2 regions of the Clostridium sp. 29_15 genome follow, and region 2 is predicted to be linked to the other one. Evidence: a T-box and tRNA genes for the amino acid it is inferred to sense, from the RefSeq annotation. Region 2 holds a T-box; the other holds one or more tRNA genes.
What was found. The T-box of region 2 lies ahead of pheS (phenylalanine--tRNA ligase subunit alpha). A T-box ahead of a tRNA ligase gene usually reads a tRNA of that ligase, here a tRNA-Phe.
Positions count from the first base shown of each region.

Region 1 (9,630 bases), on a different contig from region 2:
ATAAAGATACAAGATTTGCAAGGAAGCCAAAATATATTAGAGGAATCTTTAGCATATATTAATAAATATTTAGTTGAAAAGAATTAATAAGTTATGTTATGTAACAAATGATTTAGAGGATAGGGAGAAGTAATGAAACAGAAAAAGCAAAAGAAGAAATTAATTTCATGGATATTATTATTAGCATGGATGGCTTTTATATTTTATATGTCACAACAAACAGGACAAGTCTCATCAGGGCAAAGTGGAAAAATAGTCTTATTATTATCTAAAATAGGTATTGAAATATCAAAAGATAATATAAGTAATATAACATTTATTATAAGAAAGTCAGCACATTTTACTGAATACTTTATTTTATATATTTTGTTATTTAATGTAATTAAACATTATATTCATACTAAGAAGATAATATTCTATTCTATTATGGGAGTTATAATTTATGCTGTTTCAGATGAGCTTCATCAGTATTTTGTACCAGAAAGAAGTTCAACAATTAAGGATGTTTTTATAGATAGTTGTGGTGGAATTGTAGCTTCTATAGTTAATAATTTATTTTATAAGGTCAAAAATATGATAAAAATTTAATCTGTGAAACTATCAATAATTAAAAATTGCATTATTGATAGTTTTTTTTTAATAAAAGAATATAATTATAAATAACTATATTGTTAAAAAATATTTATAATAAGTTGTAAATATCATATTATTAATCATATTATTTAACATATAAATGGGAAAAATGCATAATTTTAATAAAAAATGTTTGATTTTATTACTATATCAATATATAATAAAAACATAGTAAATGAAATTTTAATAAAACTAAATTGCAAAATTAAAATTTGATAAAACTTAGGAGGAGTATGGGATGAATGAGAACAAAAATAAAAAAGGTTTTCTAGGTGCTGTTGAGAGAGTAGGAAACGCTTTACCACATCCAGCAATTATTTTCTTATTATTATGTGTAATAATAGCAGTGGTATCACATATATGTGCTAAATTGGGCGTATCAGTTACTTATACAGGATTAGATAGAGCAACAAATGAAATAAAAGAAATGTCTTCATCAATTGTAAGTTTGCTTAGTCCTGAAGGAATAAGATATATGTTTACTTCAGCTGTAACAAACTTTACAGGGTTTGCACCATTAGGTACAGTGCTTGTTGCAATAATTGGTGTAGGTGTAGCTGAAGGATCAGGATTAATAGGAGCTTGCTTAACAAAACTAGTAAGTAGTACACCTAAAAGATTAATAACTCTAGTAGTTGTTTTTGCAGGAGTAATGTCAAGTATAGCATCAGATGCAGGATATGTAGTTTTAATACCTTTAGGTGCTGTTGTATTTATGAGTTTTGGAAGACATCCATTAGCAGGTATTGCTGCAGCATTTGCAGGAGTATCAGGAGGTTTTAGTGCTAACCTTATGGTTGGATCAACAGATGCTTTATTATCTGGAATTAGTACTGAAGCAGCTAAAATGGCAGATGCAACTGCAAAAGTAGGAATTACTGACAACTGGTATTTTATTATGGCATCAACAGTACTAATAACTATTTTAGGAACAATAGTGACAGAACTTATAGTTGAACCAAAACTAGGTAAATATAAAGGTTCTGTAACGGAAACATTAGAAGATTTAACTGTAGAACAAAAAAGAGGCTTAAGATTTGCAGGAATTGCCTTAGTATTATTCTTAATAGGTATGGCATTATTAGTCGTACCAGGCAATGGAGTATTAAGAAATCCTAAAACAGGAGAAATTCTTACGTCACCATTTATGTCATCAATAGTTATAATTATTTCTTTATTATTCTTAATTCCAGGGATTGCTTATGGAATTGGTTCTAGAGAAATAAAGAATAGTAACCAAGTAGTTAATTTAATGAGTAAAAGCATGTCTTCTATGGGATCATACATAATATTAGTATTTTTTGCTGCTCAATTCGTAGCATACTTCAGCTATACAAATATTGGGACTGTAATAGCTGTTCAGGGAGCAGATTTCTTAAAGAATATAGGGTTAAAAGGAATTCCGTTAATATTATTATTTATACTTGTTGCAGCATTTATTAATATATTCATGGGATCAGCTTCAGCAAAATGGGCAATAATGGCACCAATATTTGTACCAATGTTAATGGAAATGGGTTATTCACCAGCTCTTACTCAAATGGCTTACAGAATTGGGGATTCATCAACTAATTTAATATCTCCATTAATGAGTTACTTTGCATTAATAGTAGCATTTGCACAAAAATATGATGATGAATCAGGAGCAGGAACTATAATTTCAACTATGTTACCTTATTCTATGGTATTCTTAATAGGATGGTCACTACTATTAGTAGTATGGTTTGTTTTAGGTCTTCCATTAGGACCAGGAGTAGGAATGGGAGTTTAAATTAATGATGAATTATGAGTAATGAATTAATGTACAAGCTATATAAATAGATTACAAATATTTTAAAGAATTATTTAGTATAAAAAAGAACTATATCAGATTAAAATGGAACCTATAAGATAGACACTTATAAAAGAGGTCTATATATATAGGTTCTTTTTTATACGTAAAGATAATTTAGGGGTAAGGTATAAGGAGAAATATTAAATAATAAGTAATATAAATTAAAATGGATAAATACTATTAATTAAGGGAATAATTTTATAACAATAGAAAGTAAATAAAATACTTTTAGAAATATTATGAGGCTTGTACTATTTGAACATATTAAAACATAAAAATTTAATAGATATTTATTAAGTTAAATAGTTTTAATATAAATTATATAAATATTATATATAAGAAAGGCAGGTGAAAGATAGTACTTAGGGCAAGTATTATCTAAGATATCATGAAAAACTACAATTTTGAAAGTTTAAGAAATGTAGGGTTGATAGGACATGGTGCTACAGGAAAGACATCATTAGCAGAGGCATTACTATATTATACAGGCACTACTGATAGACTTGGAAAAAATGAAGATGGAACCACTGTAATGGATTACGAAGCAGAAGAAAAAAAGAGAGGTATTTCTTTATCAACTTCTGTAGCTTGTGTTGAATCTAATAATACAAAGATTAATATAGTTGATATGCCTGGATATTTTGATTTTGAAGGCGAAATGATACAAGGAATGAAAGCAGTAGATATAGCAACAATTGTAGTATGTGCTGTATCAGGTGTTGAAGTAGGAACGGAAAAAGCATGGAAGTATTGCAATAAAGTAAATATTCCAAGGGCATTTTTTATTAATAAAATGGATAGGGAAAATGCAGATTTTGATAAGACATTAGAACAAATGAAAGAAAAATTTGGTCTTAGCATAGTACCAATAGAATATCCAATTGGTAAAGAAGAAAATTTTACTGGTGTAGTAAATATAATTTCACAAAAAGCATTTAAATTAGACAATAAAACTAAAAAAATGGTAAGTATAGATATTCCTGCAGATCTTATTGATAAAGTAAATGAATGTAGACAAATGATAATGGAAACAGTTGCTGAGACTGATGAAGAATTATTAGAAAAATATTTAGAAAATGGAAAACTTAGTGATGAAGATATTTATTCAGGATTTATAAAAGGTTGTTCTGATGGAGAGATAGCTCCTGTATTATGTGGAAGTGCTACGAAAGTAGTAGGTATCAAATCAATGTTAGAAAATATTATAGGATGTTTCCCATCACCTAGATACTCACGTGCTCATAAAGCATTAGATATTGATACTGGTGATGAAATTTATATTAAGGTTGAAGAAGATAAACCATTTTCAGCTTATGTATTTAAAACTATAGCTGATCCTTTTGTAGGAAAGATTTCATTGTTTAAAGTAATTACTGGCAAATTAAATGGAGATGCTGTAGTAAAAAACACTAATAGTGGCAAGCAAGAAAAATTATCTCATTTATTCTTTATGAGAGGAAAAAATCAAATTGTTACTGATGAAATAATTGCTGGAGATATAGGTGCAGTAGCTAAATTACAATTCACATCAACTGGAGATACTTTATGTAGCCAAGAGATTAATATTAAATATGATAAGATTAAGCTTCCTGTACCAGTTATGTCAATGGCAATACTTCCCAAAACAAAAGGTGATGAAGAAAAGATTTCTTTAGCATTATCTAAACTTATTGAAGAGGATCCTGTTTTTAAAATTGAAAGAGATAAGGAAAATGCAGAGACAATAATTTGGGGTTTAGGAGAAACTCATTTGGAAGTAATAGCTAGTAGGATAAAGAATAAATTTGGAGCAGATGTTATTTTACAGACTCCAAAGATTCCATATAGGGAAACTATTAAAGGAAAGTCTGATGTTCAAGGTAAATACAAGAAACAATCAGGAGGACATGGTCAATATGGAGATGTTAAGATAAAATTTGAACCAAGAAATGATGGTGAATTTGATTTAGATTTTGTTGATAAAGTAGTAGGTGGAGCTGTTCCAAGAAACTTCATACCAGCGGTAGAGAAAGGATTAAGAGAATGTATGTCCAGTGGTGTCTTGGCTGGATATCCTGTTGTAGGAGTGAAAGCTACATTATATGATGGGTCATACCATCCAGTTGATTCTTCAGAAATGGCTTTTAAAATAGCAGCATCTATTGCTTACAAAAAGGGGTTAGAAAGTGCAAAGCCAATCTTATTGGAACCTATAATGAATGTAGAAATTAAGGTTCCAGATGAATACATGGGTGATGTAATGGGAGATATAAATAAAAAGAGAGGTAGAGTTATGGGAATGGAACAAGTAGGTGATGAACAGAAAGTTATTGCGGAAGTGCCTATGGCTGAAATGTTTAATTACGCTACTTCATTAAGAGCAATGACTCACGCAAGAGGAAGTTATGTAAGTTCTTTTGGTAGATATGAAGAAGTTCCTGAATCAGAACTAATAAAGATATTAAATGAAGCAAAGAAATTAAAGGCAGAAGCTTAAAATAATAAGAGGTGGAGTATAATTTCACCTCTATTTTCTATTAAAATATATTACGAATGAATAAAATATAATTTATTTACATAAATTATTATTGAGTAAAAATATAGATGGACTAAAGTAGTAGGAGGATATTAAATATGCCTGACTATAGAATGGATATAAAGGGAAAGTTAGGACTAGGAGAATATAGTGATATATATGACTATATGGGAATAGTCGATAAAAATGATAATTTTACAATTACTTTAGATGCATCAAATAAACAGCACATAAATATAATTACTTCGATGCTAAGAGAAGGAAATTTTGTAATAATAGATCAAGGAATTGATACTCTTGGAGGTTATTATATTAATGCTAATAAGTATAAATAATATATCTCTAGAGCTTTAAGCTTTAGGGATTTTAAATTTGTAAAAAATAAAAACATAAAGATTTAATTATATTATGATATTAATTAATTGGATATTGATGGTATAATTCAATTAGAAGTAAATTGAATTGAGGTGAAAAATGTGAAAGCAGAAATAATAGCAATAGGTTCAGAAATATTGTTAGGAGATATTGTAAATACAAATGCACAGTATTTATCTAGAGAACTTGCTACTTTAGGAATAGATGTATATCATCAGCAGGTAGTTGGTGATAATGAGGAAAGATTATTAAAGGCATATGATGAAGCATATAAAAGAAGCGAGCTTGTAATAACAACTGGTGGCTTAGGACCAACACAAGATGACATTACTAAGGAGTCAGCAGCAAAGTACTTTAACAAAAAATTAAAGCTTGATGAAAATACTTTAAAAGGTATTGAGAAATATTTTAATAAGCAAGGTCGTGAATTAAAAGGAAATAATATTAAGCAGGCATATTTTCCAGAAGGTGCGATAATAATGCCTAATAGCTGTGGAACAGCCAGTGGTGTAATTATAGAAGAGGAAAATAAGAAAATGATAATATTGCCAGGGCCACCAAAGGAAATGGAAAGTATGTTTAATGAGCAAGTACTTCCTTACTTAGAAAAATTAACAGATTGTGTGCTTAGATCAAAGATGCTAAGAATTTTTGGAATAGGTGAAAGCTTCATGGCAGAAGAGCTAGCTTATCTTATTGATAATGGAAAAAACCCAACGGTTGCTCCTTATGCTAAAGGTGTAGATGTTAGCTTAAGGATAACAGCTAAAGGAGAAACTGAAGAGGAATGTTTAAATTTAATTGAACCAGTGGAGGCGGAAGTGAGGAAGACACTTAAAGACAAAGTGTATGGAGAAGGAGAAATTACCTTAGAGTATAAGGTAGCAGAAATGTTATGTAAAAGCAATTTAACCATTTCCACAGCTGAATCATGTACAGGGGGAATGATTGCTGCTAAGCTAATATCATATCCAGGAGTTTCACAGGTATTTCTTGAAGGTGCTGTTACATACTCCAATGAAGCTAAGGTGAGGAGACTTGGTGTTAAGAAAGAAACCTTAAATTTATATGGTGCAGTAAGCAAAGAAACTGCCAGGGAAATGGCAGAAGGTATATGTAGAGAAAGTGGATCAGATATTTCAGTAGTTACAACTGGTATTGCAGGACCAGGTGGTGGAACAAAAGAAAAGCCAGTAGGTTTAGTATATATAGGATTATGCTTTAAAGGGGAAACAGTAGTAGAAAAGTTTATCTTCCAAGGAGAGCGAGATAAGATTAGAGAAAGAGCTACTATGAATGCATTAAATCTATTAAGGCTAAAAATCATTGAAAAAGGATATTGTAGGGAATAAGAAAAAATAATCCCGTTAATCAAATGATTAAGGGGATTATCTTGTATATAAATAAAATGGGGGAGAGGCGATTAATTATGAAGCTTTATCCACTTCATTTATATTATTATCATATAAAACTATAAATATACATTATTGCAAAGTAGATTTACAGTTAGGGGGAATGTTTTTGAAAAAATTGAAGGAGGCTAATATATACTTTTTAGTTATATTGCTATTAGGTATTTTTTCGGCTTATCCATTATCATATATATTTAGTATTTTAAATATTACAGACTATAGAATGAAATTGTTTATTACACATTTAACCATATTTATAATGCCAGCAATTATTTATTTATTATTATCACCAAGAAGTATAAAAGACACTTTAAGGATTAATAAGCTTTATTTTAAAGATGCATTATTATTGATATTGTTGGCATTTGTTTGCCAACCAATGGTCACATTGTTATCTTTAATATCACAATTAGTGTTTCCTAATAATGTTGCAATGGTGATTACATCTATTATAGATACTCCATACCTTTTATTCTTGTTATTGTTTGCTGTTATGCCTGCTATAACTGAAGAAATTACTATTAGGGGAGTGGTTTTAGCTGGTTATGATGATGAAAACATCTTTGTATCAGCGGTGGTTACAGGATTGTTCTTTGGAATTATGCATTTAGATGGACAACAATTTTTATATGCAGTAGCATTAGGGATTATATTAGCATTAGTTGTTAGAATTACTAAAAGTATATTTTCTAGTATGATTATTCATTTTATCATCAATGGTACATCTGTAACATTGTCAAAGTTAATGGAGTTATTGCCAGCAAGTGAAGAGGAATTGCAGGCAGTAAGTGAAGTTACTTTAAAAAATGTACCTAATTCAGTAGTTTTAGGAGCAATATTCTTTTATGCTATTTTAACTATAATTTGCTTTGTAGCTATATATTTTATTTTTAAAAAGCTTATATCATTAAATATAAAGAGAAATATACTAACAAGAGAAGAGGTAAGAGTAAAAAATAGTTTGATGAAAAGTATAAAGGATGTAGTAAACTTACCATTAGTCTTAATAATAGGAATATATATTATCTATATGAATTTTTTTAGTTAATTAAAATAAATTATATATTATTTAATTAATCAAATAGGTGAAGAAGTAGTATATTAAGCAGAAAAAAACAATATTAACAAAAATATTGACATAATTATAGGAATATAATATAATAAAATTGTTAAGGCTCGATAGCTCAGTCGGTAGAGCAGAGGACTGAAAATCCTCGTGTCCCTGGTTCGATTCCTGGTCGAGCCACCAGGTAAGCAGCTTGTTGAATAATAAGCTGCTTTTTTGTGCTTAAATATATACTCATTAATTATAAAAGATATATTGAATCGTTATTTTAAAATGGACGGTTTAATATATCTTTTTTTTATAAAAAATATAATAACACTATGTTAAGCTGATATAAATTAAAGATAAAAGGCAATAATATAATACTAATAGATAAAGAAATAAAGCTCTATGGTATAAATAATAAAAAGTTAATAAAAAATATACAAAGAGTTATAAAATAACTCTTTACAAGTTAAGTAAAATGATTTATAGTTATTTGTAGAAAGTAATTTTATATTAATTTGTATTAAGATATAAATATGGGAGGGTAGTTAAAATGGGAAAATTTATGTTATCAGAAGAGGATTATGAATATTTAACCAAAGGAATAGCTATAGGTGTTGGAATAGGAATTTTTGTGGGAGCTTTTTTTGAAAATATAATTTTTACATTTGCTGCCGGAGGAGTAATTGGAATGATAAGTGGTTTAATATACTCTACTTATAAAGAGTTTAAAAAGAAAGAAATAATGTAAGATATTATTTTGATTTATTCTATTAGATAAGGAGCCCTATGTAAAGTTTATTTTCATAGGGCTCCTATTTTTATATATGCACAGAATAAAAAAATATGTATCCTATATATTTTCTATTTGCCAATCTATAGGTTTTTTACCTATAGAGATAAGGAAATCGTTGGCTTTTGAGAATGGATGGCTACCAAAGAATCCTCTAAAAGCTGATAATGGACTAGGATGAGTAGATGTTAATATCAGATGCTTACTATTAGTTATTAGGGATTTTTTTTGAATTGCATTATTTCCCCACAAGATAAAAACAACTGGGTCGTTCTTTTTATTTATCAATTCTATTATCTTATCCGTTAGTTGTTCCCAGCCTTTATTTTTATGAGAATTTGCAGCACCATCTCTTACAGTAAGAACAGTATTAAGAAGTAAAACACCTTGATCAGCCCACTTTTTTAAATATCCGTTGTTAGGAATATAACAACCTAAATCATTATTTAGTTCTTTATATATATTACTTAAAGAAGGAGGAATAGCAACAGTAGGATTTACCGAGAAACTTAATCCATGAGCTTGATTCATTCCATGATAAGGATCCTGACCTAATATTACTACTTTAATATTTTCATATGATGTGAAATTTAAAGCGTTAAATATATTTTCTTTATCAGGATGAATAATATGATGCTTATATTCATTATTGAGAAAATTCCTTAGGTTAAAGAAATAATCCTTTTTAAATTCATCTTTTAATAAATAATACCAGTCTTTGGCTAATACATTAGTCATAAAATCACCTCTTACATTTTAGTTTATACAATATGAATTATAAGTATTAATAATAGAAATGCCAATAATTTCATCAAAATAGGCAAAAACGTTACCTTGCATATCGTATATAGATATATTAAGAAAAATGGAGAAAAATAATATAAATTAAGATTAATATGCTTAAATTAGTAATAAAACATAAAATTATGGAGAATAATAATGGTAAGATAAAACACGTCGCAGAGATGACATACAGATAAATATCTAGTAGGTAAATTTGCGAAAATGGAAAGTAGT
Region 1 covers NZ_MNRT01000009.1:180-9,809, reverse strand. The annotation lists gene BHW04_RS01040 (hypothetical protein) at 1-87, shown strand, start outside; gene BHW04_RS01035 (VanZ family protein) at 133-588, shown strand; gene BHW04_RS01030 (AbgT family transporter) at 872-2,404, shown strand; gene fusA (elongation factor G) at 2,856-4,943, shown strand; gene BHW04_RS01020 (hypothetical protein) at 5,081-5,317, shown strand; gene BHW04_RS01015 (competence/damage-inducible protein A) at 5,459-6,709, shown strand; gene BHW04_RS01010 (CPBP family intramembrane glutamic endopeptidase) at 6,873-7,817, shown strand; tRNA gene BHW04_RS01005 (tRNA-Phe) at 7,943-8,018, shown strand; gene BHW04_RS01000 (hypothetical protein) at 8,374-8,571, shown strand; gene BHW04_RS00995 (uracil-DNA glycosylase) at 8,674-9,351, opposite strand.
Region 1: it encodes a tRNA-Phe, which carries the amino acid that the T-box ahead of pheS (phenylalanine--tRNA ligase subunit alpha) is inferred to sense. The anticodon was not compared.

Region 2 (15,881 bases):
TTTTTCTCTTTTAAGCTTCGTCTTATATTATAAAGTGTGGCACTTGCCTTATCACTTATTTCTTCCTCAGATATTATTGCTGTTTCAATATCATTTTCAAGAGATTTTACAGGAGTTAATATATAAGCTAAATCCTCTAAGTTCTTATATGCAATTTCATCATCTTTCCTATTCATGTATTCTTTAAACCTGCGTGAAACTCTAAGCATACCACCAATCTTTAATAATTGCTCAGGTGTAAGAACTCCTCCCTTTCCTGCTCTTTCAATGGCCTCTCTCGTATCATATAATCCTTCAAAAGGAGGTGCACCTTTAGTAATTAATAATTCCAATGCCTCATTTGTTTCTTCAAGTTTCTTTTCAACCTCATAAATTGATTTACAAGGTTTTAGAGAATGTACCATTTCTTTTCCGCTTGAGGTAATTGCATATTTTTCAACTTTATCTTTAATTTTATTAAATTCTAAAATTCTTAGAGTTCTTTCTTTCATCACTCTCTCCCTCTTGCTATTTCATAATTTTATTAAATTCATTTTCCATTTTTTTCTTATTAATTGTAATAATAACATAAGCTATCAAAGAATATACCATTGTTATAACGCTTACTGCATTACTATATATAACTGTTTTACCAATAATCTGTGAAATCATAATAACGATAAATCCAATTATTATTGCTAATAAAATCATTGATACTCTCCAATAACTCTTTACTATGCCCACTGCAGCATTTTTCTCTGCAGTGGTTAATTCTCTAATTTTGTCTTTACTTATTTTTTTGCTACTTTTATTCATTTCTAATATTCCATAAATAAAAACTGCAAGTAAAACTACAATTGCTATTATAACCATATAAATTTTATTCTACTCCTCTTCTATAATGTCCTTTAGTATATTCTTTACTATCAAAATCATCACCATTTTTTAATATTGATATTACATTCTTAACTTCTTTATATGTTTCATCTCTAAAATCAAATCTGAAAGTAGTTATACCAAATCCTTTTAACTCTTCAATTTCATCAATTATATTTAAAGGTACTGGATTTAAAATATAACTTCTACAATATAAATCTGTCATTACCCTAAGCTCTTCATTTACTCTATCTATTAATTTGAACTTATCTTTTGAGCATATTCCATTACATCCGCTATCCTTAGTTCTTCCACCAAATGTACTTCCAATTGGACAGTATTCACTAATCATAAGCTCTGGCTTACCATACACAACCACTCCAGCGTTTCCATTAGCATTCTTCATTAGATTTTTGATTTCTACTCTATTAAGTTCTAAACTTAAAGTAGGAACATCCACATCTTCCTGATAGAAAGCTAAAGATTGTGAGTTAACTATATTTAATTTATAATCACCAATGATGTACAATTTATCTTTAAACTCACTTATTATACCAACATTAGATGTTATAATACCCTTGATATAAGAAGAAACTTCTTCAATAGTCTTAACCACCTTCTTAAATTCTCCTTTAACAATTGTAGAAGTCTTAAGATAAAAATTAATATCTCTATATTTTTCAGCTAGTTCAATTAAATCTTTCTTCTTAATGGAATTTCTTTCCCTGCTAAATAAATCTACAGCTATATTTTGACACTTCATTTCTACTAATGCTTCAACTTGCTCTTTTGTTATACAGCTACAAATAACGTCAACTTTTGTCTTTTCATAAGATGGTTTATGCTTCTCTCCTTTAGCTGGTATCTTTCTTCTATGTTTTCTACATACTTCTTTTGTTATTTTCTCAATTATATCTCTTCTTAAATTATTTAAGTCAGAAACTCTCATAAATCCATCTTCAAAGTTTTCAAATTCTATATTTTCAATTTTAAAAGCAACATCCCCTGATTTCTTTAAAGCTTCTTTAATTCTTTCCTGATCTAATGGTCTCTTTTCTGCTTTTTGAACTACTTCTCCCTGTACTTCATAAAAATTTCCTTTATAATTTATTCTGATAGTTACAGGTTTATCTACAGAAAAATCTACTATAGCATTTAAAGCAATCTTTTTAGTGTATGACTTTAAGTATTCTTCAAGTTCATCAAATAATTGTTTATTAAGACTCTTAAATAGTTCATCACCTTTTTTATAATCAATTGGATAAAGTTTTACTTTATCACCTCTTTTAGCACTCTTTACTTCATTACCTTTATATAGTATCTTACTTAATGTAAATCCTTTATCTCTATATCTGATACCATCACCTACATTTAAATCTTCTTTTATTACTATATCACCATTTTTATCAACTACTCCCAGTGATATTCCTGAGTTTTTGGGTGAATTAAAACTCATCATATCTTTACCAGTATTTTTCTTTAAATATGCATTAGTGAATCCACTTCTATTAAATAATTGTAAAAGTTGCCTCTTTCCAGCTTGATCATCATATTTATTATTATATAATACTTTATCTACAGCCTTTTTATAGTTATCTACCACTCCAGCAACATATTCAGCTCTCTTCATTCTACCTTCTATCTTTAAAGAGTATACTCCTGTATCTACAATGTCTTCTACATCTTCAATAGTACACATATCTTTAGGACTTAATAAATGTCCTTTTGTTTCCCCACTGTGTTCCCCTTTTAAAGTATATTCCATTCTACATGGCTGAGCACATCTTCCTCTATTTCCACTTCTTCCACCAATCATAGAACTCATTAAGCATTGTCCTGAATATGCCACACAAATAGCTCCATGAACAAACATTTCTGTTTCAATAGCTAAATCCTTAGATATATACTTTATTTCCTCTAATGTCATCTCACGTGATAATACTATTCTGTGAAACCCCTTATCTTTAAAATATACTGCTGCTTCACCATTATGTATAGTCATTTGAGTAGATGCATGCACTTCCATCAATGGGAACTCTTCTTTAATTCTTTTTAATAAACCTAAATCTTGAATAATTAAGGCATCAACACCAATTTCATATAGATATCCTACATATCTTACTGCTTCTTCAATTTCATTTTCTTTTAAAATTGTGTTTAATGTTACGTATATTTTCACATCATAGCTATGAGCATAATCAACAGCTTTTAACATATTGTCATTATCGAAGTTAGATGCATATGCTCTTGCCGAAAATTTATTTCCTCCTAAATATACTGCATCAGCGCCTTTATTTATTGCTGCAACCAAACTTTCCATGGTACCTGCTGGTGCAAGTATTTCCACCTTTTCCATTTTTACGTCTCCTTTTTTTGTATATTCTTCATCTTATGTTAAAAGCCTGTTCCACTCTGAACAGACTCTATTTTAATAATGGATTTGCTTTTCTTCTTTCCACTGCCAATTCAACTTGTAGATCAATAAGCTTTTTCTCTAAATCTAAAACCTTATATTTAAAGTTTTGTAATTGGAATTTTATAGCTTTATCCCTATTTAATAAAGCCTTTCTTTGCTCTTTTCCCTTAGCAATTACAGCTTCAAGTTCAAGTATCTTATCTTTCAAAATTTTAGCCTCTTCTTCATCTACAGATGCTTTACTCTTATATTCCTCAATTTCATCTTCTTTTGATGAAATAACTTCTTTTAATACATTTTCGCTATCCTTTAGGTTTTTATTTTCAAGTTCAATATAATTTATATTTATTTTAAACTCTTCTAACATGTTTTCAATTCCACTTTTTTCCACCGATATTTGTTCAACGTTTTCCTTTAAAGCATTATAACTATCCAATACATTATTATACTCTTCAAGTGAAACTTTATTAGCTATATCTTCATTTAATTCAAATATTTTCGCATTTAATTTTTTATTTTCCTTCTTTTCCTTTAAAAATTCATCTTGTGTATTTAGAAGGCTCATGCTTAGTTTTTTATTATTTTCATCTGAAGATGTAAGATTTGATTCTAGTACTTCAATTTTCTTGACTAAATTTTCATTTTCCTTTTTTAAAACTGCCATATTTTCCTTTAATAGCACTACTAATTCTTCTAATTTGCTCTTTTCTTCTAACTCTTCAGTTAAATCAGCAACCTTATCATTTAAAATTTCAGCTTCTCTTGACTTTTGCTCCATTGAGTACAACATCTCTTTTAAAGAAGCCATTTCTTGATTTTTATTTTTAATAGTTTCTTCAACTTCCTGCTTTATTTCTCGTATTCTTTCCTTTAAAGTTAGGTTTCTTTCTTCTAAAGAATTTTTTTCCTTAAGTAAATCCTCAACTTCATTATTACATTTAAAAAGTTCATCTGCTATATTTAATGCACTTAATACTGCAACTGAACTAATGCTTAATTTGTTATTATTACTTGATACTTCTTTAAATTTACCATCAACATATTCTGAAACCTTTAGTAAATATTCATCATCTTCTTTTCCCTTTAAATTATACTCCATCCCATTTATTTTAACTGTTACAGTATTCATTTAATACACCTCTAAATTATATTATAATTACTGATATTATATCATATTTATCTTTGAATAACTATATTCTGCCACATATATTGTCTATTTTTATATTAGTTATTTTAAATTTATTGAAAATATATTTAAATTTGATAGAATCTTAATAAAAGATATACTTTTATGAGGTGTTTAAAATTGATAATAAATTTAGAAACAAAAAAATGCAACTTATGTATAAGAAATTGTAATGTTGACAGAGATATAAATCTTGGTGTATGCCAAGCAGATAATCATTTAAAAGTAGCCAGGGCTCAATTACACTTTTGGGAGGAACCCTGTGTTTCTGGCAAAAATGGCTCAGGAACTGTTTTCTTTTCTCATTGCAATCTTAAATGTGTATTTTGCCAAAACCATTGCATATCACAAGAATTCAACGGTAAAACCATTTCCATTGAAAGATTGGCTGCAATATTCCTAGAACTTGAAAAACAAGGTGCTAACAATATAAATCTAGTTACTCCTACTCATTATGTACCTCAAATCATTAAATCCATTAAAATTGCAAGAAATAATAATTTAACTTTACCAATACTATATAATACTAATTCAATAGACTCTTTAGAAACTATTAAAGCTCTTGATGGACTTGTGGATGTTTATCTACCAGATTTTAAATATTTTGATGATAAATATGCTTTAGCATATTCAAAAATTAACAACTACCGTGAAAATGCTTTAAATGTAATTAAGGAAATGGTACGTCAAGTAGGTGCTCCTTCCTTTAATGATAATGGAATAATACAAAAAGGTGTAATTGTACGTCACTTATTATTACCTGGACTTTTATTTGATTCTAAGAAAGTTATTGACCTTTTATACAATACATTTCATGATGATATCTATATCTCATTAATGAATCAATATGTACCTATGCATAATGCTTATAAATATCCAAAGATAAACAGCAAATTAAATCCTAAACATTACGATTCTATCATAGATTATGCATTGTCCATTGGTGTAAAAAATGGCTTTATTCAAGGAGAAGGAGCCAACACCACAGATTTTGTACCATCCTTTAAAAACGAAGGCGTTTAATTAACATTAAAAATGGGCATAGATTAAACTATACCCATTTTGCTAAATACGCCATATATTATTTGTTTTTTCTTTTGAGTAAGATACTCTCCATAGTATTTATCCTCTTCTTCTGCTGAAAGCTTCTCTACTAGGTTACTATCCATAGAATTTAATACTAACATATTGATATCTCTTCTATATCTCTTTTCTACTATATCATATATTTTATTATATTCTTCAATTCCACTGCTTTTCTTATATTTTCTTATTTCCGAATCTAAGCTTGTATCATATTTTTTTATCTTGTATACGATTGAATCAATTGCCTTACCTTTATTTCTTAGAAAATTTTTTTCATATTCAAGCTTTGCTTTAAATAATGCAGGAATACTATACTCCTCACCAGCAAAATTAAACTTCACTTCTTCTCCTTCAAAAACACTGCTTATTATGTATTCTGCCATATCAATATCATCTGTTATTTTCGTATTTAAAAACTCTTTTCCACCAACTATCTCTATAGCTTTATTTAATTGATTACATTTTTCTATCAGTTTATTATTTTTAAATTTACTCATTTTTATCTCCCTTATTTATATAAGTACTTCATTAGTTCTAATAAATTCATATAAATTATACAAGATTTTATACAGTGTTGCAAAAATTAAATTATTAAAAAATTAATTAAATATACGAAAATAATTATATTTTTATATATTCTTACAATTTTAACATTTATTAAATAAATGTATAATGTAATTTATAAAGGGAGGTATGGTAAAATGTTATTAAAATGTATAAATAATGATTTGTGTTCTACTTTAACTTTAAATAAAGAATACTATGTATTAGAAGAAAGTTCTGATTATTATGTAATAATTGATGATGAGCAAAACGAAACTACTTGTAAAAAATCAAGATTTGAAATTATTGAAGATAATGAACTTTCAAAAAAATGTAAAGCAACAATCAATGAATTAACATATCAGCTAAATCATGAATTTAGCGATATTAAAAACTTTAGCATAAGAAAAAATTCTAAAGGTGAAATTAAAGAAGTATTAATAAAATTCAAATATTAGCTTTTGGTAATCCTATGTCTTGATAAATTCTTATTAGACATAGGATTTTTTCTATAAAAGTTCTTTTCAATTAACCGTATTATCTTTTTTTAATAAAATATAATATATGGCTTATTTTTTACAAAGGAGATGATATCTTGGATATATTCCATACCTTAACTCTCCAAGATAAAGAAACATTTAATGATTATTGTTATAAAAGTAACTTTTCTTCATATGAATACACTTTTGCTTCATTATATTTATGGAGAAATTTATCAAAAACCACTTTTGCTATAATAGATAATACCTTAATTGTTAAGAAAAGTGAAGAATATTATGGCGATTTTTTTATGATTCCATATAATTACACTCCCAATAAACTAAATTCAATCATCGAATTATTACTATCATATAAAAAAAACAATAATAATAATTCGCAATCTAATTTCTTATCTAATAACACCCATGAACTCTATCTTTTTGGAGATGTAGAAAACTTTTTTATTAATGATTTAAAGAAATATTGTGCTCATAAATTTGAAATTGTTTATACACCGGAAGATTATGAATATATATATCTTACCAAAGATTTAATTAACTTAAGTGGAAAAAGGTATCATGCTAAAAAAAATCTATATAACTTCTTTAATAAAAACTATTCTTTCAAAATATCTGAAATAAATAGCCCTAAAATAATCAACGACTGCTTAGACTTAATAAAAAAATGGGAAAAATCAAAAAACTCTCTCTGTACTGAACTAAAAATAGAATACGATGTCATTAGGGATGTATTAATAAACTTTCAAAAATTAGATTTAAAATCCATAACAATTTATGTTAATGATACTCTTGCAGGCTTTTCTATTGGAGAAAAATATGGTGATACAGCTATAATCCACATTGAGCGCTGTGATATTTCTTTTAAAGGTATTTATTCTTTTTTAAATAGAACATTTTTAGATATGTATTTTAGTGATACTTTATATGTAAATAGACAAGAAGACTGTGGTGATTTAGGACTACGAAAATCTAAAGTATCATATCACCCTATTGGTTATATAAAAAAATGTTTTATAAAAATTACTGATTAAAATTATCACCTAATAAAATAAAAAATCAAAAGCAAATTAAATCTGCTTTTGATTTTTATAATTGTTTAAATATTATCTTAACACAGCACCTAGCTTATGCTCTAAAGCTTTTAATATCTTATCATGAACTTTCGTAATATCTTTTTCATTTAATGTTTTATTTTCATCTCTATATGCTATTGCATAAGCTATTGATTTTTTATCAGCTGGAATTTGTTCACCTTTGTAAATATCAAATAATTGAACTTTTTCAACTAAATTTCCACCAGCTTTTCTTATAGCTTCCTCTATATCTGCAACTAATACAGAATCATCCACTAGTAATGCTATATCTCTTGTTACAGCTGGGAATTTTGGTAATGCTTTATATGATTTTGTCATTTTAGCTGCTTCAAATAATTGATCTAAATCTATTTCAGCTATATAGCAATCAATATCTATACCATAATTTTCAGTTACATCTGGATGCACTTCTCCAAGAACTGCAGTCTTTTTATTTCTTACTAATAATGCAGCTGTCTTACCTGGATGGTAACTAGCATTTTCACTTTCCCTTACATATTTGGCTTTTTCAACTCCAAGACCATCTACTAGATTTTCAATAATTCCCTTCATATCTAAGTAATCACAATCTCCGTAAATACCTATAGTTAATATATTTTTTTCAGTTGGAACTTGATTTTCGTCTTCATTTGGAATATATACTTTACCAATTTCAAATAATCTAACATAATCATTATTTCTTGAATAATTTCTAGATAAACATTCCATCATTGAAGGAATTGTTGTTGTTCTCATCACACTAAAATCTTCGCCTAAAGGATTCTTAATCTTAACAACATTTCTTAATTGGCTATCTGCTGGTATATTAACTTTGTCAAATACCTTAGGAGAAACAAATGAGTAGCTTATTGATTGATTTAATCCGTTTCCTATCATTATTTCAATAACTTTATCTTCTAAAATATTTTTCTTATACTTAGGCTCTCTCTCAGTAGATACGCTAAATACAGTTGTAGGAATTTTATCATATCCATAAATTCTTGCAACTTCTTCTGCAATATCTTCTCTAATAGTTAAATCAATTCTAAATGTAGGTGTAGTAATTTCTAACATATCCCCATTTATTTCAGTCTTTATATCTAAAGAATCTAAAGATTTCTTTATTTCTTCTTTTGATATATCAGTTCCTAAGAAAGCATTTATCCAATTAGTATCAACAGTTAAGTGACCTTCTTCTTTAACATTGTTGTATACATCGATAGTTCCTTCCATAACTTCTCCGCAACCAAGCTCACATACTAAGCTACAAGCTCTATCTATAGCAAGCTTTGCTAAATTAGGATCTATATCCTTTTCAAATCTAGAAGAACTTTCAGTTCTTAGTCCAACCTTTTTAGAATTTACTCTAATGTTTGTACCATCAAAATTTGCTGATTCAAAATATACTTCTGTTGTATCTTCTTTTATTTCAGAATTTAATCCACCCATGATACCAGCTAAAGCAATAGTCTTATCTTTATCTTTTATACATAAGCATTCTGAATCTAAAGTTCTTTCTACTTCATCTAAAGTTGTGAACTTTTCACCGCCTTTAGCTCTTTCCACAACTATTTTTCCAGATTCAATTTCTCTTGCATCAAAAGCATGCATTGGTTGACCAAGTTCAAGCATTACAAAGTTAGTTATATCAACCATATTATTTATTGGTTTAACTCCAGCTTCTAATAATCTTTCTTGCATCCATGAAGGTGATGGAGCTATCTTAACATTCTTAACCCCTCTAGACATATATCTATTACATAATTCATCTCTAACTTCAACTTTTAATTCATCATTGATATTATCTGAATTTTTAACTTCATATTTGAAGCTAGGCATTTTATAAGATGTTCCAAGAGTTGCTGCTGCTTCTCTTGCCATACCAACAATACTTAAACAGTCCGGTCTATTTGAAGTTATTTCAAAATCAATTATTGCTTTATTTAATTTTAAATATTCCTTTATATCCATTCCTAATGGTGCATCTTCTGGAAGAATCATTAATCCATGAACTGGTTTATCTCCAGCAATTCCTAATTCTTCTTCAGAACAGAACATACCATTAGATACTACGCCTCTCATCTTACCTTTTTTAATTTCGGTACCATCAGCTAATATTGATTTATGAAGAGCTACAGGTACTATATCTTGTTCCTTCATGTTTGTAGCAGCTGTAACAATTTGAATTTCTTCTTCAGCTCCAATATTTACTTGACAAACATTTAATCTATCTGCATCAGGATGCTTTTCAATTTTTGTAATTTTTCCAGTTACAACATTCTTAATTGTATCTCCCTGCATTATAACCTCTTCTGCTTGAGAACCAGAAAGAGTTAATTTATCTGCTAATTCATATGCATCAACATTTATTTCTGCATAATCTTTTAACCAATTATATGGTATTTTCATTGCATTTTACCTCCTACAATAACTATAATTATTAGAATTGATTTAAGAATCTCATATCACTTTCGTATAATAATCTAATATCGTCTATTCCATACTTAAGCATAACCATTCTATCTACACCGAACCCAAAGGCAAATCCGCTATATATTTCTGGATCAATACCACAATTTCTAAGTACATCTGGGTGAACCATACCGCATCCTAAAATTTCAATCCATCCACTATTTTTACAGACTTTACATCCCTTACCTTCACAAACGAAACAAGTTGCATCCATTTCTGCTGAAGGTTCAGTGAATGGGAAGTGGTGAGGTCTAAATTTAGTCTTAACTTTATCCCCAAACATTTTCTTAGCAAATAATTCTAAGGTACCTTTAAGATCTGCAAAAGTTACTCCTTTATCTACAACTAATCCTTCCATTTGATAGAATATTGGTGAATGTGTTGCATCAACATCATCTGATCTATAAACCTTACCTGGTGAGATCATTTTAATTGGTAAGCTTTGCTTTTCCATTGTTCTTACTTGAACTGGTGAAGTTTGAGTTCTTAAAACTAAACTATCATTAATATATAAAGTATCTTGTTCACTTCTTGCAGGATGGTTTTTAGGAATGTTTAAAGCCTCAAAATTGTAATGATCTAATTCTACTTCTGGCCCCTCTTCTATTGTAAATCCCATAGAAATGAAGATGTTCTTCATACTTTCTAATGTTTGATCTAATGGATGTCTCTTTCCTATTACTTGTTTCTTTCCTGGTAAAGTTATATCGATAACTTCACTAGCTAGTTTAGCTTTTTTTTCTTTTTCCTTTATTTTGCTTCCTACTTCTTCAAGTTTAGTTTCAACTTCATTTTTAGCTATATTAACTAACTTACCAACTACTGGTCTTTCTTCTGGTGATAAAGAACCCATTCCTCTTAATATAGTAGTAAGTTCACCTTTTTTTCCTAAATATTTAACTCTAATTTCTTCTAAAGCTGCACTATTTTCTACTGAAGCTATTTCATTAAGTGCTGCTTCTTTAATGGCGGTTAATTTTTCTTCCATAATATTACTCCCTTCTTTTTTAATCAGTATCTTACGAATATTAAATACTTTTAATTTAATTGCTATGCAACTAAAATAATTTGTAAATAAAAAAAAGGATATTCATCCCAAAAGGGACGGAATATCCGCGTTACCACCCTAGTTGATATTATACAAATGGTACAATATCCTCTTAATTAAAATAACGGTTAAACCGCTAGTTACTACTATTACTTCACAACTAGTACTCCTGAGCGAACTTCATTATAATTTTTATTAAAAAAGCTTCCAGTCTTAGACTTTTTCTCCCTGAAATATTCCTTATAATTACTCTCTCATTCACAGTATTTACATATTCTTTTCAACTTATTATACAAATAAAGATTATTTTTTTCAAGTATTTATTAAAAAATACTTTTATAGCATTCCTTGTCTAACTTTCTCAAAAAGTATTATTGATGAAGCCACTGCCACATTTAAACTTTCTGCACCACCTGGCATAGGTATCTTAACCTTTTTATCTGCCATAGCAAATATCTCATCACTGATGCCATTACCTTCATTACCAACACCTAATATTACCTTACCTCTTAAATCCTCTTGAAAGAAATCCTTTGATTCCTGAAGTGATGTAGTAACTAAGCTAAAACCATCCTCTTTAAGTTTCTTTAAGAAGCTAAGGTCATTATCATATATAATTGGCAGATAAAAAACTGATCCCATTGTTGACCTTATAGTCTTATCATTATATATATCAACTGTACCCTTTGTTAAAATTATTCCTGAAGCACCAGCTGCATGGGCAGTTCTAATAATAGTTCCCAAATTTCCTGGATCTTGAACTTTATCACATAAAAGATAAAAATCTCCTTTTATTTCTTCTGTACTATCATTCATCTTCACAACAGCTAATACACCTTGAGTATTTTCTGTAGCAATAAGCTGACCAAACAAACTTTTTTTCATTAAATAAATTTTAGATACTGTTAAGTATTCTTTTAAGAATTCATTTGCTTTCTGCTCATTTCCTTCTTCTATAACTAAGCATTCAATATCTGCACCAGCTTTAAACCCTTCTTCTACCAACCTAAAACCTTCTATAATATATTTCTTTTCTTTAGATCTATTTTTTCTTTCTTTAAGCTTTTTAATATTCTTAAATAAAGAATTTTCTTTACTTTCAATGACTATCAAAGTGCAGCACCTCTTACTTCTGTTTAACAATTATTTCTTCTAAATTACCTAAGTTATTTGTTGGTCCAATAACTACCAGAACATCTTCACTTTCTATAACAGCATTTGCACTTGGTGTTATATCAATTTCCTCACCTTTTTTTATGGCAATAACATTAATTCCATATTTACTTCTTAAATTTAGTTCATTTAAAGTTTTATTGTCCCATACCTTTAGTGGCTTAATTTCTAAAATGCTATAATCAGATGATAATTCTATATAATCCACTATACTGGAAGACACTAAATTATGAGCTACTCTTATACCCATATCTTTTTCTGGAAGCACTACTCTATCAGCACCAATTTTGTATAATACCTTAGCATGAAGTTCACTTTGCCCCTTTGCTATAATGTATTTAATTCCAAGTTCTTTAACTAAAAGTGTAATCATTACGCTCGCTTGTATATTTGAACCAATAGTAATTACTGCAACATCAAAATTTCTAAGTCCTAAGCTTTTTATAGATGTTTCATCTGTTGCATCTAACTGCACAGCATGAGTTACATTTTCTGAAATTTCTCTTACTGCTTCTTCATCTATATCTATAGCTAATACATCATGGCCTAGATCATATAATGTTTTTGCCACAGATTGACCAAATCTACCAAGACCTATAACTACAAATTGTTTTCCACTTGCCATTATTACTTTCTCCTAACCTATTAATATTTTTCCTTCTGGATATTTAATTCCACTTCTAACTTTTTCTTTAGTCAATGATAATACTACAGTTAAAGGTCCTACTCTTCCAATATACATCATCATCATAATTAACACTTTTCCAATGATGCTTAAATTTGGTGTAAGACCAATAGTCAAACCTGCTGTACCAAAAGCAGAAACAGTTTCATATAAAATAGCTGTAAAAGATGCCCCCGCTTCAGTAAATGATAATATTAAACTTACCACTATAACAAGACCTGAGCCTATAAAGAATAAGGTAAATGCTTTATAAACAAGATCTTTTGATATTTTCTTTGAAAAAACCTCTGTATCTTCTCTTCTTTTTATAACACAAATTACTGTTAATATTAATACACCTACAGTTGTTGTTTTTATTCCACCAGCAGTTGATCCAGGTGAACCTCCAATTATCATCAAAATCATTGTTAAAAACTTACCAGCACCAGTCATGCCAGATGTAGATATACTATTAAATCCTGCTGTTCTAGGTGTTACAGCTGAAAAGAAAGAATTTAAAACCTTTTCTCCACCATCCATATATGCTAAGGTTTCAGGATTATTATATTCAAATAAAAGCATTAAAACAGTGCCTCCTATTACCAGGAATCCAGTAACCAGTAGAACTATTTTTGTATGTACTGAAAACCTTCTTATCCTTCTTACATTATATAGTTCTGTCCATACACTAAAACCTAATCCACCTATAATTATAAGTGCTGCTGCTGTTAGTATTACCACAGTATTTGTATTGTGAGTCGTTAAACTCACCCCGCCACCAAAAATATCAAAGCCTGCATTACAAAATGCTGAAATAGAATGAAATATACTATAAAATAACCCTTTACTTAATCCATATTCAGGTATTAATTGTGTGCAAAATATAAGTGCACCAATTAATTGAATTGAAGTGGTGAATAACAGTATATATTTAACCATTTTTACTACTCCTTGAATATTAAAGGTATTCATTGCATTTTGTAAAATCAATCTTTCTCTAAGGGTTATCTTCTTACCAAGTAAAATTGCTATTAAAGTAGTAAAAGACATAAATCCTAATCCACCAATTTCAATCAATATCATAATTACAGTTTTACCAAACAAATTCCAATGAGTTCCTGTATCTACAGTTATTAGTCCTGTTACACATACTGCTGAAGTCGAAGTAAATACAGCATCAATAAAGCTAGTATATTCTCCAGTAGATGATGAAATAGGTAATGATAGCAATATTCCACCTACCAGTATTATTGCTAAAAATCCCAGTGAAAGGATCTGCATTGGATTAAGTTTAGAACCTTTATTTAACCTATACTGCATATATACACCTCTGCTAAACAAAAATTTTAAATACCAAAATAATACTTTACCAAATTATTATACACTATCCTCCTAAAAGTATAAGTATATTTTTTTAATTTATCTAATGAAAACTTTAATTACAAAAAAGCAGCATCTCTCTTAATAAATAAAGATGCTACTTTTTTATATAATAAAAATGCGACATAAGTCGCATTATGTATTAATTAAGCATTTAAGTTTTTCTTAGCTAATTCAACTAATTCAGCAAATGATTTTGGATCATTTATAGCTATTTCAGATAACATCTTTCTGTTGATATCAACACCAGCTAATTTTATTCCATTCATGAATTTTGAATAAGAAAGTCCATTCATTCTTGAAGCAGCATTTATTCTTGCTATCCATAATCTTCTGAAATCTCTCTTCTTTAATCTTCTTCCTACATATGCATTTCTTAAAGCTCTTATTACAGTTTCGTTAGCAGTTTTGAATAATCTGCTCTTTCCACCGTAGTAACCTTTAGCAAGCTTTAATACTTTTTTATGATTCTTACGTGAATTTACCGCTCTTTTAACTCTTGCCATTCTTTAGTCCTCCTAAACCTTCTTAAATTATAGGTATGGTAATAATTTCTTCATTGCTTTTTCTTGAGTAGTTGAAACATAAGCACCTTTTCTTAAGTTTCTCTTTCTCTTAGCGCTTTTCTTAGGCTTTTCTTAGTTAAGATGTGGCTCTTGAAAGCCTTTGCTCTCTTTAACTTTCCTGTACCTGTTTTTCTAAATCTTTTTGCTGCACCTTTGTGAGTTTTCATTTTTGGCATGATAAATATCCTCCTCTCAGATTATGCTTTTTTTGGGGCTAAAACCATAGTCATGTTTCTTCCATCTTGTTTAGCAGGTTTTTCTACTACACAAACATCTTCAAGTTTAGAAACAAAATTATCAAGTATTTTAACACCTAAATGAGATAATGCTGCTTCTCTACCTTTAAATCTTATAGTTATTTTAACTTTATCCCCATCCACTAGGAATTTTCTAGCATTTTTAGCTTTAATAGCAATATCATTTTCCTCAATTGTGATTCCACATCTGATTTCTTTAATTACTGTTACTTTTTGCTTCTTTTTTGCTTCTTTTTCCTTTTTTGCTTGCTCATAAATATATTTACCTAAATCCATTATTTTACATACTGGTGGTTTTGCATTTGGCGAGATCATAACTAAATCTAATTCACTCTCATCTGCCATTCTTTGAGCTTCTTTTGTTTGAAGTATTCCCAATTGATTACCTTCTGCATCAATAACTCTTACTTCCTTTTCTTTTATACTTTCGTTACAAGTAAAATTTTTACTGATATCGTTCACCTCCGATAAAATGTACCAATGAAAAAAGCATTTTTATATAATAAATGGATGACATTACTGCCATCCATTATTATCAAACTAAATCTAGACATAATAATATATTACTAGATACAAATTTCATACGTATTACCTTACTAAGCTTTGCCGTAAGGTGAGAAACGGCAGTTCCTTCTTAACATTTTAAATTCTATCATGCTATC
Region 2 covers NZ_MNRT01000042.1:87,053-102,933, forward strand. The annotation lists gene BHW04_RS11200 (endonuclease MutS2) at 1-491, opposite strand, end outside; gene BHW04_RS11205 (hypothetical protein) at 508-852, opposite strand; gene BHW04_RS11210 (DUF3656 domain-containing U32 family peptidase) at 860-3,211, opposite strand; gene zapA (cell division protein ZapA) at 3,279-4,400, opposite strand; gene BHW04_RS11220 (radical SAM protein) at 4,563-5,480, shown strand; gene BHW04_RS11225 (hypothetical protein) at 5,504-6,040, opposite strand; gene BHW04_RS11230 (hypothetical protein) at 6,245-6,544, shown strand; gene BHW04_RS11235 (DUF2156 domain-containing protein) at 6,682-7,617, shown strand; gene pheT (phenylalanine--tRNA ligase subunit beta) at 7,690-10,068, opposite strand; gene pheS (phenylalanine--tRNA ligase subunit alpha) at 10,100-11,119, opposite strand; T-box leader at 11,229-11,450, opposite strand; gene BHW04_RS11250 (TrmH family RNA methyltransferase) at 11,516-12,292, opposite strand; gene BHW04_RS11255 (potassium channel family protein) at 12,306-12,977, opposite strand; gene BHW04_RS11260 (TrkH family potassium uptake protein) at 12,990-14,336, opposite strand; gene rplT (50S ribosomal protein L20) at 14,543-14,902, opposite strand; partial or broken gene rpmI (50S ribosomal protein L35) at 14,930-15,138, opposite strand; gene infC (translation initiation factor IF-3) at 15,160-15,681, opposite strand.